2 regions of the Nocardia sp. NPDC058244 genome follow, and region 2 is predicted to be linked to the other one. Evidence: riboswitches for the same ligand, from Rfam matches in the RefSeq annotation. Region 2 holds a riboswitch; the other holds the start of a gene.
What was found. A riboswitch is a leader RNA that binds a small molecule or an ion and turns the genes downstream of it on or off. The one in region 2 is predicted to bind thiamine pyrophosphate.
Positions count from the first base shown of each region.

Region 1: it holds a riboswitch for thiamine pyrophosphate, as region 2 does, so the genes downstream of both, ACFVW6_RS18285 (TenA family protein) here and thiC (phosphomethylpyrimidine synthase ThiC) in region 2, are expected to answer to the same signal.

Region 1 is NZ_JBHVWX010000005.1:400,075-405,897, forward strand. Features, by position in the region: gene ACFVW6_RS18265 (low affinity iron permease family protein) at 1-372, shown strand, start outside; gene ACFVW6_RS18270 (TetR/AcrR family transcriptional regulator) at 522-1,127, opposite strand; gene ACFVW6_RS18275 (nuclear transport factor 2 family protein) at 1,177-1,950, shown strand; gene gndA (NADP-dependent phosphogluconate dehydrogenase) at 2,044-3,489, opposite strand; TPP riboswitch at 3,656-3,752, shown strand; gene ACFVW6_RS18285 (TenA family protein) at 3,743-4,450, shown strand; gene ACFVW6_RS18290 (ABC transporter substrate-binding protein) at 4,447-5,469, shown strand; gene ACFVW6_RS18295 (ABC transporter permease) at 5,447-5,823, shown strand, end outside.
Region 2 is NZ_JBHVWX010000001.1:522,547-528,369, reverse strand. Features, by position in the region: gene ACFVW6_RS02495 (MMPL family transporter) at 1-1,382, shown strand, start outside; TPP riboswitch at 1,457-1,585, shown strand; gene thiC (phosphomethylpyrimidine synthase ThiC) at 1,578-3,218, shown strand; gene ACFVW6_RS02485 (linear amide C-N hydrolase) at 3,346-4,371, shown strand; gene ACFVW6_RS02480 (hypothetical protein) at 4,393-4,698, opposite strand; gene ACFVW6_RS02475 (serine hydrolase domain-containing protein) at 5,135-5,823, shown strand, end outside.

The sequences.
Region 1 (5,823 bases), on a different contig from region 2:
AGCCGCGGCGGAGGTGATCACCGCTCGCCCTTCGACCGGTTCGTCGAGCATGCCGAACTGCGGGTGAGCCAGGCTCCGTTCTTCTTCCTCTGCGTCGGAATCGTCGCCGCGTGGCTGATCAGCTTGCCGTGGTGGACGGATCTCAAGACCTGGCAGGTCGCTATCCACACCGTCGCGAGCGTCTTCACGCTGCTACTGGTAGTCCTTCTCGAGAACGCGGGCCGCCGCGCGAGCGAGGCCGCGCAGGAGAAACTCAATGTCATCGCCGAGGCACTGGCCACGCTCATGACCTCGTCGGCGTCCACCGATCCCGAACTCCGCGCGGCGGCGGAACGGCTGCGAGAGTCGGTCGGACTCGAGGAGCGCCACTGACCCGACGGTGGCGACGCCGAGCAAGCGGGCCGACGCACTACCGGCGTTGACAGGTAGCGAACCCGACAGATGCGGGAATGTGATGGCGGCCGTGACTCAGTCCGACCGGTCGAGCAATGGCGGACCCGGCGAGTCACGAGCCCGCCTCGTCATCGACGACTCGGTCCTGCCGGGCTGATCTCGCTCAGGAGTTGCGTCGCGACCGCCGTCACGTGGGTGGCGAAGGCGTCTCGGTCGGTACCGAGACTGCCTTCCGTCCACTCGACGAACAGCGAGATCAGGGCGCCGAAGAGGGCGGAGAAGCGCATCCGCACACCGGGATCGTCCGGCGAGCCGGTGACGCGATCGCCGAGGACGGCCAGTGTGATCGCTGGAATGGTCTCGCGCACATAGCCCCGCAGCCGCGCGTCCGCCACCGGCTCGATCAGCAGAATGCGACAGATCCGTGGATCGGCCTCCATGAGGCGGGCCGCGGCCTCGAACACGGCGTGCAGATCGCCGGATGCCGCCGCCGGCGCGACGGCTTCCTCCAAGCGGGACAGCGCCGCCTGGTACACCGCGTGCAAAAGCCCCTCCGTATCGGCGAAGCTCTCGTAGAAGAACCGCTGACTCAACCCCGCCGTACGGCACACCGAGCGCATCCCCAGGGCGGAAACACCTTGCGTGCCAACCATATCGACACCGACATCGATCAGGCGCGCCCGCCGGTCGGCAGCGCGGCCCTCGGCGGTCTGCCCGCCGTAGCTCCTTGACACGGCACCACTTTACAAGAACCATTTCCCATCAGGAAGCAGGTGCTTCCGGATGGAGAAAGCGATGTTCACCGACGAACAGTTCCAGCTGTCACTGCGACAGCCACGCCTGGCGCAACCGATCCCGGCGGTGCTGACCAACCGCGCCGAGCCGGTCGCCGTCCTCGACGAAGCCGCGCTGACCGCCATGACCCGCACATGGTTCGACGACTACGAGAGGAAGATCGAGTTCTACGCCGGGCACGGCCTCGATATCGCCTGGACCCTCGACTGGGCGAAGAAGTACTGGTGGAGCTGGCAGACCCGGGACATGAGCTACAACCACGAGCTCTACACCGACGACCTGCGCTACAAGGACGTGACGACACTCGGCGCGACCATGGTGGGACTCGACGAATTCGTGGCCTACAACTTCGCCTTCTTCGACGCCATCCCCGACTGGCGCTACGACCCGATACCCGGCCAGTGCTACATCGACCTGTCCCCGACCGGCGAGGTCCGAATGGTGGTGCGCTACTACGGAAGTGGCCACATCGTCGGGCCATTGAAGCTGCACCCCTACGGTGCGGACGCCACCGCGATCCCGGGCAACGGCGCGTTCATCCAATGCACCGCCGTCGACCGCTATCACTTCAACGCCGAGCACCTGATGTATGAGGGCGAAACGCTCTACGACCTGCTCGACGGCGTACAGCTGGCCGGCATCGTGCCGGGCCCGTCCACCACCGCGTTCCGGTGGCTCCTGCGCGGGGCGGGTCTGGCCACCCGGGCCATCACCCGGCTCCGCCCTCCCGCCACGCTGCCTCGCTCGACCGCTCCCCGCTGACCGCCGCCCGACCTCTCCAGAGACGAACCCCCTCCGACCCGAGCCGGAGGGGGTTCGTCGGGATTCGACCGCCAGCAGTCCCGTGCGCGGAGATCAGCCCGCGGTGACTTCGCTGCGGTCACCGCTCCACAGGGTGTGGAACTTGCCCTCGGCGTCGACGCGCTCGTAGGTGTGCGCGCCGAAGAAGTCGCGCTGGCCCTGGGTCAGGGCGGCGGGCAGCCGCTCGGCGCGCAGCGCGTCGTAGTAGGACAGCGAGGACGCGAACGCCGGGACCGGGATGCCGAGCAGGGTGGCGGTGGACACCACGCGCCGCCAGCTGTCGATCGCCGTCTCGATCGCCTCGCGGAAATACGGGGCCAGGATCAGGCTCGGCAGCGCGGGGTCCTGCTCGTAGGCTTCCTTGATCCGGTTCAGGAACCGGGCCCGGATGATGCAGCCACCGCGCCAGATCGTCGCCATGTCGCCCGGGCGCAGATCCCAGCCGTATTCGGCGCTACCCGCGGCGATCTGGTCGAAGCCCTGTGCGTAGGCGACGACCTTGGACGCGTAGAGCGCCTGCCGGATGTCCTCGGTGAACTGCTCGACATCGGTCGGCTTGGCGGCGAGCGTGCCCGCGGCGAGACCCACCGCGGCCTTGCGCTGCGCACGGGAACCCGACAGCGCCCTGGCGAAGACGGCCTCCGCGATGCCGGTCACCGGCACACCGAGATCCAGCGCGGACTTGACCGTCCAGCGGCCGGTGCCCTTCTGCTCGGCCGCGTCGACGATGACGTCGACCAGCGGCCTGCCGGTCTTCGCGTCGACCTGCGCGAGCACCTCGGCGGTGATCTCCACCAGGTAGCTCTCCAGGTCGCCGGAGTTCCACTGCGTGAACACGTCCGCGATCTGCTTGGCGTCGAAACCGAGCGCGTCCCGGAACAGGTGGTAGGCCTCGCCGATCAGCTGCATGTCGGCGTACTCGATGCCGTTGTGCACCATCTTGACGAAGTGGCCGGAACCGTCGGGGCCGATGTGGGTGCAGCACGGGGTGCCGTCGACCTGCGCCGCGATCGACTCCAGCAACGGGCCGAGCGACTCGTAGGACTCCTTGGGCCCGCCGGGCATGATCGCGGGGCCGTTGAGCGCGCCCTCCTCGCCACCGGAGATACCGGCGCCGACGAAGTTCAGGCCACGCTCGCGCAGGGCGGCCTCGCGCCGGATGGTGTCGGTGTAGAGGGCGTTGCCGCCGTCGATGATGATGTCGCCCGGCTCCATCGCGGCAGCCAGTTCCTCGATGACGGTGTCGGTCGCGTCGCCTGCCTTGACCATGATCAGCACGCGCCGCGGCTTCTCCAGCGCCGCGACGAACTCCTCGACGGTCTCGGTGCGGACGAAATCGCCGTCACCGCCGTGCTCGGCCAGCAGCGCGTCGGTCTTTGCCACGGAACGGTTGTGCAGTGCCACGGTGTAGCCGTGCTTGGCGAAGTTGCGGGCAATATTGCTGCCCATCACGGCCAGGCCGGTCACACCGATGTGTGCACGCGCGGTCGAGGTCGACATTGATCAGCTCTCTTCGTTCGGCGGTTCGATGGGCGCGGGAAGACGGACTTCTTGGCAGCGAAGTTACCGGGTGCCGGTCCGCCGCCGAACACCTACCACCGTGACCGGGGCTCCGGGCGGAACCCGGCACGGCCCGCGTGTCGGAGGTCGCTGCTAGTCTCGATCGAGTTCCGACACGGGGTGCCTCGCGACCGCGAGGCTGAGAACAGACCCGCTGAACCTGTTCAGGTAATGCTGACGAAGGGATGTCACGGTGTTGCGCGCCCACACCACGAATACCGACTTGTTCACCGATCACCTCTGGGACCGGACCAAGGTCCTGCGCACGGCGATCGATGAGCTGGAGTTCCTGCGCCACCTCGGCGAGGGCACCTTGCCGCTCGAGGTGTTCCGCACCTACATCGAGCAGGATTCGCTGTACCTCACCGGGTACTCGAAGGCGCTGGCGCTGCTCGCGGCCAAGTCGCCGGACCCGCAGACCGCGGCCTTCTGGGCGACCTCGTCCGCGAACGCCGCCGCCGTCGAATCGGCCATGCACGAACAGCTGCTCACCGGTGGCGTGCTGCCCCCGCGCCAGGGTGAACCGGAGCCTTCGCAGACCTGCCTGGCCTACGTCTCCTACCTGATCGCGGCCGCCGCGACCGAGTCCTACGCCGTCGCCGCGGCGGCGGCACTGCCCTGCTTCTGGATCTACGCCGAAGTGGGACGCGACCTGGCCGAGAGCGCCGCGAAGGTGATCGCCGCGGACCCCGCGCACCCGTACGCCCAGTGGGTCACCACCTACGGCGCGGCGGAGTTCCAGCAGTCCGCGGCCACGGCGCGCGCACTGGTCGACGCCGCCGCCGAGTCGGCGAGCGAACAGGAGCGGGCGGCGATGGAGCAGGCGTTCGTCGTCGCGACGCGCTACGAATTGCTGTTCTGGGACACCGCCCTGCATCCGCAGCCCTGGCCCGCCGCATGACCGGGCGTCTGCGCCGCGCGCTCGCGGTCCTGGCCACCACCGTCGCGACCCTGTCGCTGCTCACCGCCTGCGGTTCGGGTGGCAGCTCGGACAACACCATCCGGTTCGCGCTGGACTGGACGCCGAACACCAACCACGTCGGGCTCTATGTCGCGTTGCAGCGCGGCTACTTCACCGACGCCGGCCTGGATGTGCAGGTCCTGCCGTACAACAACACCTCCGTCGACACGGTGATCGACGCGGGCAACGCGGAATTCGGGATCAGCACGCACAACTCGTCGACCTTCGCCCGCGCGTCGGGCGCACGGGTGAAGTCGGTCCTCGCCCCGCTGCAGCACTGGGCGACGGGCATCGGCGTGCGCGCCGATCGCGCCGACCTCGCGAGCCCGAAGAATCTCGACGGCAAGACCTACGCCGGTTTCGGCGATCCGGGCGAGAAGGAAGCGCTCCAGCAGGTCATCCGCAACGACGGTGGCACCGGCGATTTCACCTCGGTGATGCTGGGTTCGTCGGCCTACGAAGCGGTCTACTCCGGCAAGGCCGACTTCACCGTCTCGTATCTGGCGTGGGAAGGGATCGAGGCCGAACACCACGGCACCCCGATGCGCTACTTCCGTTACACCGACTTCGGTTTCCCGGACGCCTACGCGATCGTGGTCGACGCCAACGAGGGCTGGCTGGCCCAGAACCCGGACCGCGCCGCGAAATTCGTGCAGGCGCTGCAGCGCGGCTACCAGTTCGCCGCGGACAACCCGGACGCGGCGGCCCAGGATCTCATCGACGCCAATCCGGGTGCGTTCACCGACGAGAAGCTGGTCTTCGAGAGCCAGCGCATGCTGGCCGAGCAGTTCATGAAGAACGCCGCGGGCAAGGTCGGCACCCAGACGGTGGAGCAGTGGACGGCGAATTCCGGCTTCCTGTACCGGGGCGGCCTGCTGACCGGACCCGACGGAAAGCCGCTGACCACCGAACCCGACTGGTCGACCTACTTCACCAATGAGTACCTCGCCACCCCGTGAGCGGTCCGTAGCCGTGCCGCCGCCGGTCCCCGCCGGTGGTGACGGCGGCACGGCTCGCTGGGCCGGAATCCGGTGGGCGGTGCCGTCGTTGGTGACGGTGGTGGTCTTGGTCGCGCTCTGGCAGGTCTACGTCACGAGCAGCGGTGTCCGTCCGCAGGTGCTGCCCTCTCCCCTGCGGGTCGTCCAGCAGGGGTGGGCACACCGCGACGAGATCGCCACCCACGCGGCCGCCACCCTGCAGGTGACGCTGGTCGGGTTCGCGGTGTCGCTGACGCTGGCCTGGGTGCTGGCGGTGATCGTGGACTTCTCGCCCTGGCTGCGGCGCGCGCTGGTGCCGCTGTTCGTCGCGTCGCA
Region 2 (5,823 bases):
CGGCGCTGCTGGTGTTCCCGCAGTACTTCTTCAAGTCGTTCGCCTACGCGGGTATCGCGGTGGTCGCCGCCGCCACCGCCGCCGCGGTGATCGTGCTGCCCGCGCTGCTCATCCTGGTCGGTGACCGGATCGACACGATCGACCTGCGCGCACCGCTGCGCGGGCTGTTCCGGCGGCCGCCGCGGGTGGACAAGCTGCCCCAGCAGACGTTCTGGTATCGCCTGGTCACCGCCGTGATGAAGCGGCCGCTGCCGATCGCGCTGGCGACCACCGCGTTCCTGCTGCTGCTCGGGTCGCCGTTCCTCGGCGTCCAGTTCGGCTACCCCGACGACCGGTCGCTGCCCACCGGCGTGGCCAGTCGCGAGGTCGGTGACGTGCTGCGCACCGAGTTCGACGCCGACATGGCCGCGAGCGCGACCATCGTGCTGCCGGAGTTCCACGGCACCCCCGCCGAGCTGGACGGCTATGCCCTCGCCCTGTCCAAGGTGCCGGACGTGCCCGCCGTGCTCAGCAGCGCGGCCGTCTATCGCAACGGCTGGCGGGTGGCCTCGGGCGTGCCGGAGATGTCGGACCCGTCGGCGGGCGCGTACCTGTCGGTCGCAACCACGCTCGACCCCTACTCCGACGCGGGCCGGATCCAGCTCGACGCGATCCGGGCCGTCCCCGCACCGTCGGAGGCCCTGGTCACCGGTCCCGCCGCGCTCAATCAGGACTCCGTCACCGCGATCACCGGCAAGCTGCCGCTGGCAGGCGCGCTGATCGCGATCACCACCCTGGTGCTGCTGTTCCTGTTCACCGGCAGCGTGGTGCTCCCGGTGAAGGCGCTGGCGTTGAACATCCTCTCGCTGGCGGCGACGTTCGGCGCGATGGTGTGGATCTTCCAGGAGGGCAACCTGTCGGGGCTGCTCGGTTTCACCTCCACCGGCACGCTCAACCTGGCCATGCCGATCCTCATGTTCAGCCTGGCCTTCGGCGCCTCGATGGACTACGAGGTGTTCCTGCTCTCCCGGATCCGGGAGGAATGGCTGGCCGGGCCCAAGACCACCGAGGGCAATACCGAGGCCGTCGCGATGGGTGTGGCCCGCACCGGCCGCATCTTCACCGCCGCCGCGCTGCTCATGAGCATCGTGTTCCTCGGCGTGGCGACCTCCGGCGTGTCGATGATGAAGCTGTTCGGTCTCGGCTGCGCACTGGCCGTGATCAGCGACGCCACCGTCATCCGCGGCCTGCTCGCGCCCGCCCTGATGCGGATGATGGGCACCTGGAACTGGTGGGCGCCCAAGCCGCTGGTGCGGCTGCACGACCGGTTCGGGCTGCACGAGGCCGACGAGCCCACCGTCGACAAGGTCGACCGGCCCGAGCCCACCCCGGTCTCGGTCTGAGCCGAGCGCGGCCCGCGCGGGACTTCCCGAGCGGGCCGCGCACCACGGCGGGTATCGTCGGCCCGGAAAATTTCACACACGCCAACGGGGGCTCGCACCAGCGGGCTGAGAGGACGGCTAGCCCATTTCTCGGGCGATCAGGGCCGTCGACCGTATGAACCTGACCGGGTAATGCCGGCGTAGGGAGGAATCACCATGGGCACAGCCACGTCTTCGACCGGGGCGGTCGACACCGTCACCACCGGGCCGATCCAGGGCAGCGTCAAGCACTACCAAGAGGTCGACGGCCTGCGCATCCCGGTGCGCCGGATCAACCTGACCAACGGCGAGCACTTCGACGTCTTCGACACCTCCGGCCCGTACACCGACGACAACGCGGTGATCGATCTCGAGGCCGGCCTGCCGAAGCTGCGCGACGAGTGGGACAAGCCCGCCGTCGACGGCCCGCCGACCCAGCTCGCCTGGGCCCGCCAGGGCATCATCACCGCGGAGATGCGCTTCATCGCCGCCCGCGAGGGCGTCTCGCCGGAGCTGGTGCGCGACGAGGTCGCCGCCGGTCGCGCGGTGATCCCGGCCAATCACAAGCACCCCGAGCTGGAGCCGACCATCATCGGCAAGAAGTTCCTGGTGAAGATCAACGCCAATATCGGCAACTCGGCGGTGACATCGTCGATCGCCGAAGAGGTCGAGAAGATGGTGTGGGCCTCGCGCTGGGGCGCCGACACCATCATGGACCTGTCGACCGGCAAGAACATCCACGAGACCCGCGAGTGGATCCTGCGCAACTCCCCCGTCCCGATCGGCACCGTGCCGATCTACCAGGCGCTGGAGAAGGTCAACGGTGATCCCACCAAGCTCACCTGGGAGATGTACCGCGACACCGTGATCGAGCAGTGCGAGCAGGGCGTCGACTACATGACCGTGCACGCGGGCGTGCTGCTGCGCTACATCCCGCTGACCGCCAAGCGCGTCACCGGCATCGTCTCGCGCGGTGGCTCGATCATGGCCGCGTGGTGTCTGGCGCATCATCAGGAATCGTTCCTGTACACGCACTTCCGTGAGCTCTGCGAGATCCTCGCGAAGTACGACGTCACCTTCTCCCTCGGTGACGGCCTGCGTCCCGGCTCCATCGCCGACGCCAACGACGAGGCCCAGTTCGCCGAGCTGCGCACCCTCGGCGAGCTCACCAAGATCGCGAAATCCTATGGCGTGCAGGTGATGATCGAGGGCCCCGGCCACGTGCCGATGCACAAGATCGTCGAGAACGTGAAGCTCGAGGAAGAGCTGTGCGAGGAGGCGCCGTTCTACACCCTCGGCCCGCTGGCCACCGATATCGCGCCCGCCTATGACCACATCACCTCGGCCATCGGGGCCGCGATCATCGCCCAGGCGGGCACCGCGATGCTCTGCTACGTCACGCCGAAGGAGCATCTGGGCCTGCCCAACCGCGACGACGTCAAGGTCGGCGTGATCACCTACAAGATCGCCGCCCACGCCGCCGACCTCGCCAAGGGGCACCCGCACGCGCAGGACCGCGACAACGAATTGTCCAAGGCGCGTTTCGAATTCCGCTGGCACGACCAGTTCGCGCTCTCGCTCGACCCGGACACCGCCCGCGAATACCACGACGAGACGCTGCCCGCCGAGCCCGCCAAGACCGCGCACTTCTGCTCCATGTGCGGTCCGAAGTTCTGCTCCATGCGGATCTCCGCCGACGTGCGCGAGTACGCCGAGAAGCAGGGTCTGACCGACGTGGCCGCCATCGAGGCGGGCATGGCCGAGAAGTCGGCCGAGTTCGCCGACCAGGGCAACAAGGTCTACCTGCCCGTCGTCTGATTCCGAGGTCCCCGGGACCGGCACGGCTGCGCCGCGCCGGTCCCGGCCCTTTCCGGGGCTAGCATTGTTCCGGCACAGAGCACCTGTGCGCAGCCTTTTCTGTACCGACCGGAAAGGGATCACTCGCATGTGCACTTCGTTCACCGTCACCGCCGCGGACGGTTCGGTCACCGCCGGACGGACCATGGAATTCGCCTTCGATCTCGAATCGCGCCTGCTCGTCTTCCCCCGGGGCATGTCGTACCAGGCCAAGAGCCCCGATCCCGACGCTCCCGGCTATTCCTGGCGCGGCTCCTACGGCACCGTCGGCATGAATCTGCTGGACCGCGACTGCCTGCTCGACGGCGTGAACGAAGCCGGTCTGTATTTCGGCGCGCTGTACCTGCCGAACTTCACCGAATACCAAGCGGTGCCGGTCGGCCGCGAATCCGAGTCGATGTCGCAGATCCACGATGTCGGCAATTACCTGCTGTCCACCTGCGCGTCGGTGAGCGAGGCGGCGGCCGCCCTGGAACGGGTGCTGGTGTGGGGCCAGCCCGATCCCAGCACCGGAGCGCCCATCGAACTGCACTACACCCTGCACGACGCGAGCGGCAATTCGCTGGTCGCCGAATACATCGACGGCGAACTCCGACTGCACGACAATCCGCTGTCGGTCCTGACGAATTCGCCCCCGTTCGAATGGCATCTGCTCAACACCGGCAATTACGTCAATCTCTCTGCCGTCAATGTCCCCGACCTGCCGCTGTCGGGATACGACGTGAGCGCCCTCGGCCAGGGCAGCGGAATGCTCGGCCTCCCCGGCGATTTCACCCCGCCTTCCCGCTTCGTCCGCGCGGTCGCCCTCACCCAGGCCGCCGAACCGGCCCCCGACGCACCCGGCTCCGCCATCGTCGCCGCCCACATCCTCGACAGCTTCGACATCCCCAAGGGCTTCGTCCGTGCCGGCGACAGCGGCCCCGACTCGATCGAATACACGGAATGGTCGGTCATCGCCACCCTCGCCGCCGACCACCGCCGCTATCTCGTCCGCTTCTACGACAGCCCGGTCTGGTGCGCGGTCGACCTGGCCGAACTCGACTTCGACCAGGCCGGGGTCACCACCGTCGACACCGGAGCGGCCTGGTGCGTCGACATCACACCCTCGACCTGACCCGGGACCGGGGCGTGAAGCTCACCAGTCGTCGAGGTAGTAGAGGGTCAGGGAAACGGTGCCGTCGGGAAGTTCCCTGAGGCTGATGCTGGTTTCGTGGCGGTCCAGGGGCCAGCCTTCGAGGGGGCACTCGCCCCACCAGTAGCCGTCGGTGGGGGTGGTTCCGCGGTTGTGTTCGAAGGTGCAGGAGCGGGTGTCGGCGAAGTGGCCGCGGAGGCGGTCGGTGATCTGGGCGGGGGTCGTGTCGGTGGCGCCGATGGCGAATTCGCGGGTGCAGCTGCTGTTCGACGAGAGGGAGGCGCAGTAGCCCGGCGCGGTCGAGCGCACGGAGAGTTCGGCGGGCAGCGGCTGGATCGCCGTAGAAGACCCACCGGCTGATCACCGCGTACTGCGCGAACGCGAGCGCGCCGAGCAGCCCGAGCCCGATCAGCAGACCCCGCCGGGTCGCCGCGATCAGCGGCCAGAGCACCAGCGGCAGGAAGAGCAGACTGAACCACACCACCAGGCGACCGTATTCGAGGGGCCCGGTGGTCCGCAGGCGATAGCGGCACGGCGACCCGCGCCCGGCGCGACCTGACGGGCAGCTGCTGTCCTATCGACTTTCGTAGGGGGTGACGGCGCCGTTCGGCGGGTTCGCCGGGGTGGGCCGGATACCTAGCTTCGTGGTATGGGAAGCAGAGCGAGGGTGTTGGCGGTGGTCGCCGGGGCGGTCGTCGGGCTTGTCGTGCCAGCCGTAGCGGTGGCACAGCCGGAGCGGATCACTTTGTCCGCCAGCACTTTCGACGACTATCTCGCCGAGTCGGTGCGCGACACCGGGGTGCCGGGACTGTCGGCGGTGATCACTCGGAACGGGGAGATCGTGCACGCGGCGGGCTACGGGCGGGACGCCACCGGGGCGGCGATCACCGCGCGGACGCCGATGCGGATCGCCTCGCTGACCAAGGCGTTCACGGCGACGGCCGTGATGATGCTGGTCGAGGACGGGGCGATCGGGCTGGACCGGCCCGTGGCCGAGCAGCTCCCCGGGTTCCGCACCGCCGACCCGCGCTCGGATCGGATCACGGTACGGCAGTTGCTGAATCAGACCTCCGGGTTCGCCGATCGGACCGTCGACATCCGCGCGACGGAGTCCGCCGATTCGCTGGAGCGCTACACCGCGACGCTGCGGACCGCCCGGCTCGCCGCCGAACCGGGCGCCCGATGGGCGTATACGAACGTCAACTACAACCTCGCGGCGCGGCTGGTCGAGGTGGCGAGCGGGTCGGATTTCGGAGAGTTCCTGCGGCAGCGGATCTTCGACCGGCTGGGCATGCCGGACAGCGCTCTCGGCGACGACACCATCACTCCCACCGCCGGTTTCAACTCCCTGTTCGGACACTGGACCGCCCGCGCCGAACTGCGGGGCTTCCTCGACGACAGCGGCAGCGGCGGCGTGGTCACCTCGGCGGCGGA